Regions from separate parts of the Bradyrhizobium sp. USDA 4532 genome, predicted to be linked through region 2. Evidence: riboswitches for the same ligand, from Rfam matches in the RefSeq annotation. Region 2 holds a riboswitch; the other holds the start of a gene.
What was found. Region 2 has a riboswitch for glycine ahead of J2R76_RS02705 (D-amino acid dehydrogenase). Riboswitches for the same ligand answer to the same signal wherever they lie in the genome.
Positions count from the first base shown of each region.

Region 1: it holds a riboswitch for glycine, as region 2 does, so the genes downstream of both, gcvT (glycine cleavage system aminomethyltransferase GcvT) here and J2R76_RS02705 (D-amino acid dehydrogenase) in region 2, are expected to answer to the same signal.

Region 1 covers NZ_JALJZN010000001.1:408,810-412,758, forward strand. The annotation lists gene gcvH (glycine cleavage system protein GcvH) at 1-151, opposite strand, end outside; gene gcvT (glycine cleavage system aminomethyltransferase GcvT) at 171-1,316, opposite strand; glycine riboswitch at 1,457-1,545, opposite strand; gene alaS (alanine--tRNA ligase) at 1,748-3,949, shown strand, end outside.
Region 2 covers NZ_JALJZN010000001.1:576,081-580,029, reverse strand. The annotation lists gene J2R76_RS02715 (ABC transporter substrate-binding protein) at 1-279, opposite strand, end outside; gene J2R76_RS02710 (M20/M25/M40 family metallo-hydrolase) at 545-1,675, shown strand; glycine riboswitch at 1,768-1,874, shown strand; glycine riboswitch at 1,878-1,992, shown strand; gene J2R76_RS02705 (D-amino acid dehydrogenase) at 2,058-3,416, shown strand; gene J2R76_RS02700 (ABC transporter permease) at 3,577-3,949, shown strand, end outside.

The DNA of each region.
Region 1 (3,949 bases), 170 kb from region 2:
CCTCGGCCTTCTTCAGGCTGCGGCCGACCTTGGGCAGTTCGACGAACACGACGTCGCCGAGCTGCGACTGCGCATAGTCGGTGATCCCGATCGTGGCGACGTCGCCCTCGATGCGGAGCCATTCGTGGTCGGACGTGTACAGCGTCGTCATGGGGTCGATCCTTTGGCGTTCAGCGTTTGTAGGTATTGGGGACGAAGGGCGTAGCGGCGACTTTCAGCGGCAGCCGCTGGCCGCGCACTTCGGCGAAAACGGTGGTGCCGACGGCGGAAAGGGCCGTGGGCAGGTAGCCCATCGCAACCGGCGCATTGAGGCTCGGGCCGAAGCCGCCCGAGGTCACCTTGCCGATCTGCTCGGTCGAGCCGGCATCGGCGAACAGCGCGGCGCCTTCGCGCACCGGTGCGCGGCCGTCAGGCTTCAGGCCGACCCGTCGGCGCGCAGCGCCATCTGCGAATTGCGCGAGAATTTTGTCGGCGCCGGGGAAGCCGCCGGCGCGGGCGCCGCCGCTGCGGCGAACCTTCTGCACCGACCATTCCAGCGCGCCTTCGACCGGTGTCGTCGTGGTGTCGATGTCATGGCCATAGAGGCACAGCCCGGCTTCGAGCCGCAGGCTGTCGCGCGCGCCGAGCCCGATCGGCAACACGTCGGGATTGTCGAGCAGCGCGGTGACCAGGGCTTCCACCTTGTCCGCGGGCACGGAAATCTCAAAGCCGTCCTCGCCGGTATAGCCGGAGCGCGAGACGAAGCAGTCGACGTCGCCGACGCGGCGCGGACCGGCATCCATGAATTTCATCGAACCGACATCTGCACAAAGTTTCGCCAGCGCCGATTCGGCTTTAGGGCCCTGCAGCGCGATCAGCGCGCGGTCGGCCAGCGAGATGATCTCGCAGGCGTCGGAGAGATTCGCGCGCAGATGCGCCTCGTCCTCGGCCTTGCAAGCGGCGTTGACCACCAGGAACAGGTGATCGCCGAAATTCGCCACCATCAGGTCGTCGAGCAGGCCACCGTCATTGTTGGTGAATTGCGCGTAGCGCTGCCGTCCCGGCGCGATGCCGACGATGTCCTGCGGCACCAGTTTTTCCAGTGCGAGCGCGGCATCCGCGACCTTGCCGGATTTGGCCTTCAGCACGAGCTGGCCCATGTGCGACACATCGAACAGGCCGGCTTCCTTGCGGGTGTGCAGGTGCTCCTTCAGCACGCCAGCCGCGTATTGCACCGGCATGTCATAGCCGGCGAACGGCACCATCTTGGCGCCTCGCGCAAGGTGCAGCGCGTGCAGCGGGGTCTGTTTCAGCGGGGAGGTTTCGCGCGCAAGCATCACAGGGCCTCGCGGTTCCCGCCGGGGACCTATTTCCCCTTGAGAAACCTGCAGAAAGCCCCATCTGTCGCTGTGCCTGAGAGTATTATCCCGTCGGCGGACGCATCGGGGCGAACCCCAGCGTCTCTTTCCAGATGTCAGACGTCACGCGGTCCTTTTGCCTGAGAGTTTCCGGGGCGGTTGCTCCTTCGGCGCCGGCGGTAAGGCCGGTCTCTCCCGACGTGACTAGGTATAGGTAGGTAGAAAACACGGCGCCACCAAGACTGTCAACGCAGCTGCAGCAACTATCCAATGGGCTTTGTGCTGCCGCGGCAAGCCCATGATCCGCCTGCACAGTTTCTGGACACCGCAGCTGGCAATGTCTAAAAGCGTTCGGCCGGAAAATGACGCCTTTTTGCGGCTGGCCGGCCACTTTTTCCGATTGGATGAACATGAGCAGCGTCAACGACATCAGGTCGACATTTCTGAACTACTTCAAGGCGAACGGGCACGAGATCGTGGCCTCGTCGCCGCTGGTGCCGCGCAACGACCCGACCTTGATGTTCAACAATGCCGGCATGGTGCAGTTCAAGAACGTCTTCACCGGGATCGAGAAGCGTCCCTATCAGCGTGCCACCACGGCGCAGAAATGCGTGCGCGCCGGCGGCAAGCACAACGACCTCGACAATGTCGGCTACACCGCGCGCCATCTCACCTTCTTCGAGATGCTCGGCAACTTCTCGTTCGGCGATTACTTCAAGGAGCGCGCGATCGAGCTGGCCTGGAACCTGATCACGAAGGAGTTCGGGCTGAAGAAGGACAAGCTGCTCGTCACCGTCTACCACGACGACGACGAGGCGGCGGGCCACTGGAAGAAGATCGCCGGCTTCTCGGATGACCGCATCATACGGATCGCGACCTCGGACAATTTCTGGGCGATGGGCGATACCGGCCCGTGCGGGCCGTGCTCCGAAATCTTCATCGATCGCGGCGAGCACATCTGGGGCGGTCCGCCGGGCACGCCTGAGGAGGACGGCGACCGCTTCCTGGAGTTCTGGAACCTGGTGTTCATGCAGTACGAGCAGGTGACGAAGGAGGAGCGCGTGGCGCTGCCGCGTCCCTCGATCGATACCGGCATGGGCCTGGAGCGCATGGCGTCGATCTTGCAGGGCGTCGAAAGCGTGTTCGAGAGCGACCTGTTCCGCAACCTGATCGATGCGGCATCGTCGGCGCTCGGCCATGGGCCGAACGCGCGGAACGTGGCGTCGTACCGGGTGATCGCGGACCATCTGCGTTCGTCGGCTTTCCTGATCGCCGATGGCGTGCTGCCGTCGAACGAGGGCCGCGGCTATGTGCTGCGCCGGATCATGCGCCGCGCGATGCGCCATGCGCAGCTGCTCGGCGCGAGCGAGCCGCTGATGCATCGGCTGGTCTGGGCGCTGGTCCGCGAGATGGGCCAGGCTTATCCGGACTTAGTGCGCGCTGAGAAGCTGATCGAGGAGACGCTGCGGCTGGAAGAGACGCGGTTCCGCAAGACCCTGGTGCGCGGATTGTCGCTGCTCGACGAGAAGAGCGCCGGCCTCAAGAAGGGCGACATGTTCGACGGCGACACCGCCTTCACCCTGTACGACACCTTTGGTTTCCCGCTGGACCTGACCCAGGACGCGTTGAAGTCGCGCGGTATCAGCGTCGACCAGGCGGCGTTCACCGACGCGATGGAGCGCCAGCGCATCAAGGCGCGTGCGTCTTGGGCGGGCTCCGGCGAGGCGGCGAGCGAAGCGATCTGGTTCCCGCTGCGCGAGAAGCTCGGCGCGACCGAGTTTCTGGGCTACGAGACCGAGAGCGCGGAAGGCGCGGTGACGGCGCTGATCAAGGACGGCGCCGAAGTCGCGAGCCTCAAGGCCGGCGAGAGCGGCGCGATCGTCTTGAACCAGACGCCGTTCTACGGCGAGTCCGGCGGCCAGGTCGGCGACACCGGCGTGCTGACCGGGGAGGGCGTTAAGTTCCGCGTCACCGACACGCAGAAGAAGGCCGGCGATCTCTTTGTGCATCTCGGCACGGTGGAGCAGGGCACGCTCGGTGTCGGCACCGCATTACAGCTCGAGGTCGACCACACCAGGCGCTCGTCGATCCGCGCCAACCATTCGGCGACGCATCTGTTGCACGAGGCGCTCCGCCAGGTGCTCGGCGATCACATCGCGCAGCGCGGCTCGCTGGTGACGCCGGACCGGCTGCGCTTCGACTTCGTGCATCCGAAGCAGATCACGCCGGAAGAGCTCGCCCGGATCGAGGACATCGCCAACGATGTCGTGCTGGAGAATGACGAGGTCACGACCCGGGTCATGGGCGTCGACGATGCCCGCGAGGCCGGCGCCCGCGCGCTGTTCGGCGAGAAATACGGCGACGAGGTTCGCGTCGTGTCGATGGGCAAGGGCGCCCGCGATCACGGCCAGAACGCGCTTGGCTGGTCGGTCGAGCTCTGCGGCGGCACCCATGTCCGCCGCACCGGTGACATCGGCATGATTTCCGTGACCAGCGAGGGCGCGGTCGCGTCCGGCGTGCGCCGTATCGAGGCGCTGACCGGGCATCATGCGCGCAAGCACGCCAACGACACCATCGCGCTGGCCAAGACCGCGGCGCTGGAGCTGCGCACC
Region 2 (3,949 bases):
GTCGGAAACCTTCCAGTCCGCCATCTGCGGCTGGATCTTGAAATTGGAATCCGTCGCCAGCAGCGTGTCATAGATCATGTAGCCATGATCGCGGGTGATGTAGGCCGTGGTCATGATCGGATCGATGACGCGCAGATCCGAGTGCATCACCGCGGTGATGGTCTTGCCCGCGGCCATCGCCTGCGGCGCGAATGACAATTCCTGCGGCGCGAACGACAGCGCGAGCGCCGTCAACGCGGCCGCTAGCGTGCGGTGTTTCCAACGCGAGATAGGGAACATGCAATCTCTCCTGACGTGTAACTGGTCAAAGCCGGCTTATTCGTTATGCATGTGGTTCGTTATTTAGGCGAACTAACATGCTGTATGGCTTGTGAAATTGAGACTTGCACCAAGCGCCAAGCGCGTCAATCGGTTTCAGGTCGCATCGGACGTACACAAACGAATGAGGCCGCGCGCCAGATTTTGGCTTTACAAAATCGTCGGCTGAGATTTTCGTAACGCGCGCGCGATGCCGGCGCCGTCAGAACAACAAGAGAGAACAACGATGAACCCCGCCAATCTCCCCTTTGATTCCGAAACGATGCTGCAGGGCCTGCGCAGCTGGGTGGAATGCGAAAGCCCGACCTGGGACGCCGCCGCGGTCGAACGCATGCTCGATCTCGCCGCCCGCGAGATGGCGATCATGGGTGCGACGATCGAGCGCATCGCCGGACGCCAGGGCTTCGCGGGCTGCGTCCGCGCCCGTTTCCCCCATCCGAAACAAGGCCAGCCCGGCATCCTGATCGCCGGCCATCTGGACACCGTTCACCCCGTCGGCACGATCGAAAAGCTGAAGTGGCGGCGCGAAGGCAACAAGTGCTTCGGGCCGGGCATCTTCGACATGAAGGGCGGCAACTACCTGTCGATCGAGGCGATCAGGCAATTGGCGCGCGCCTCCTTCACGACTCCGCTGCCGATCACCGTGCTGTTCACCCCCGACGAAGAGGTCGGCACGCCGTCGACGCGCGACATCATCGAGGCGGAAGCCGCGCGCAACAAATATGTGCTGGTGCCGGAGCCCGGCCGTCCGAACAACGGCGTCGTCACCGGCCGTTATGCGATCGCGCGCTTCAACCTGGAAGCCACCGGCAAGCCCAGCCATGCCGGCGCAACGCTGTCTTCCGGTCGCTCCGCGATCCGCGAGATGGCGCGGCAGATCATCGCCATCGACGGCATGACCACCGAGGACTGCACCTTCTCGGTCGGCATCGTGCATGGCGGCCAGTGGGTCAATTGCGTCGCGACGACCTGTACCGGCGAAGCGCTCAGCATGGCCAAGCGCCAGGCCGATCTCGACCGTGGCGTCGAGCGCATGCTGGCACTGTCGGGCACCGCCAACGACGTGACGTTCAAGGTGACGCGCGGCGTCACCCGCCCGGTGTGGGAGCCCGATGCGGGCACCATGGCGCTCTATGAAAAGGCAAAAGGCCTTGCTGCAGCGATGGGTCTCGATCTGCCGCACGGCAGCGCCGGCGGCGGCTCGGACGGCAACTTCACCGGCGCGATGGGCATCCCCACGCTCGACGGCCTCGGCGTTCGCGGCGCCGATGCACATACGCTCAACGAGCACATCGAGGTCGACAGCCTCGCCGAACGCGGCCGCCTGATGGCGGCACTGCTGGCGACGCTGGACTGACATCGATTTGCACTGCACAACACGTTGGCACTGCCGGATCGAAATTTAGCCTTGTCCATTTTTAAGGCTTCGCCTACGGTCCGGCCGTCCAACGCGACGATGCGGGAGAGATCGAACCGACAACAATCGTGTTGTTGGCTTCGGCGCCGACGGAGCAACCGCCCCGGAAACTCTCAGGCAAAAGGACTGTATCGTCAGGACGATCTGGAGAGAGACGAACATGGCCGCACATCAAGGGCCATGACGTCCACCGAAGGGGATAGTTCGCTTCTGGCCACAGCCCGATGCGGATCAAGCTCTCAGGTACCGTGACAGATGGGGCGCCGATGCCGGTTTCACCGGCGGTTCGGCGACTCTAACCCACGGGAGCCTGACAACTATCATGCCACACATCGCGATCATCGGCGCCGGCATCACCGGCGTAACGACGGCCTATGCCCTGCTTGAACGCGGCTACAAGGTGACTGTCCTCGACAGGCATCGCTACGCCGCGATGGAAACCTCGTTCGCCAATGGCGGACAACTCTCCGCCAGCAACGCCGAGGTGTGGAACAGCGCCGCGACCATCCTCAAGGGGCTGCGCTGGATGCTGAGAAGCGACGCGCCGCTGCTGATGAACCCGAAGCCGAGCTGGCACAAATATTCCTGGATCGGCGAGTTCGTAGGCCACATCACGCGCTATCGCGGCAACACCATCGAGACCACGAAGCTCGCCATCGAAGCGCGCAAGCATCTGTTCTCGATCGCAGAGCGCGAAAACATCGCCTTCGATCTCGAACGCCGCGGCATCCTGCACGTCTATCACGACAGGGCCGGCTTCGAAGCCGGCCTCAAGGTCAACGCGCTGCTGCAGCAAGGCGGGCTCGACCGCCGGCCGGTGACCCCGGACGAGATCCGCGTCATCGAACCCGCGCTGCAGACAACCTGCTATGGCGGCTTCTTCACGCCGTCGGACGCGACCGGCGATATTCACAAATTCACGCGTGGGCTTGCCGACGCCTGCATCCGCCGTGGCGCGAGCTTCGTCCATGAAGCCGACGTCGACACGATCGCACACGGCGATGACGGCTTCCGCATCGGCTGGAACGAAGCTGCTTCACATGATGCTGCGGTCGCGACGCGCCAGCAGCTGCAGGCGGACGGGATCGTGATTTGCGCCGGCGTGGCGAGCCGCCACTTCGCCAGCCTGCTCAACGACCGCGTCAATGTCTATCCGGTGAAGGGCTATTCGATCACGGTGCAGCTCGATGCGCCGCAAAGCCGGAATGCGGCCCCAACCGTCAGCCTGCTCGATGAAGCTGCGAAGATCGTCACCAGCCGGCTCGGCGCCGACCGCTTCCGCGTCGCCGGCACCGCCGAGTTCAACGGCTTCAACCGCGACATTCGCGCCGATCGCATTCAACCGCTGGTGGACTGGGTGCGGCATCATTTCCCGGAGATCGACACGTCGAAAGTCGTGCCATGGGCGGGCTTGCGCCCGATGATGCCGAACATGATGCCGGTGGTTCGCGCCGGACGGATTCCGGGCGTGTTCTACAATACGGGCCACGGTCATCTTGGCTGGACACTGTCGGCGGCGACGGCGCAGATGGTGGCCCAGGCGATCGACGATTGGCGCGACCTCGACACGCCGCCGATGGCGCCGACGTTCGGTGCCGGGCTCGACGTGCCCGCCGACGCGCGCAAAGCTGAAATCAATCCACCTTCCAGTGGACTGCTTCAAACTTCACCGGAGGAATAATCGCGGCCAACAGGACTGATTAGCTGCACCGCAAAATCCGCAGCACCGATGGCATGGGACTTGCTCAAGTTCTACCGTGAGTCTGCTACCATCTGTGCTACGGTCTGGTGTGCAACGGTCCCGCTGGGGACTTCATCGACCACAACCCAACGGATCAAATTTGCTCGGATATCTGCTTCGCCGCATCCTCGCCGCCATTCCCGTGATGGGCGTGGTGGCTCTGTTCGTGTTCCTGTTGCTGCGGCTGACGCCGGGCGACCCGGCCGCCATCCTCGCCGGCGACAACGCGACTCCCGAACAGCTCGAACGTATCAGGACCTCGCTTGGTCTGAACGAGCCGATCTACATCCAGTTCTACACCTGGATCGCCAAGTTGCTGCACGGCGACCTCGGCGTCTCCCTGATCTCGAACAAGCCGATCCTCGAAATGATCGTCCCGCGCCTCGAGCCCTCGATCTCGGTCGCGCTGGCCACCATCATCCTCTCGATCCTGGTGGCGGTGCCGCTCGGCGTGATCGCGGCGTGGAAGCACG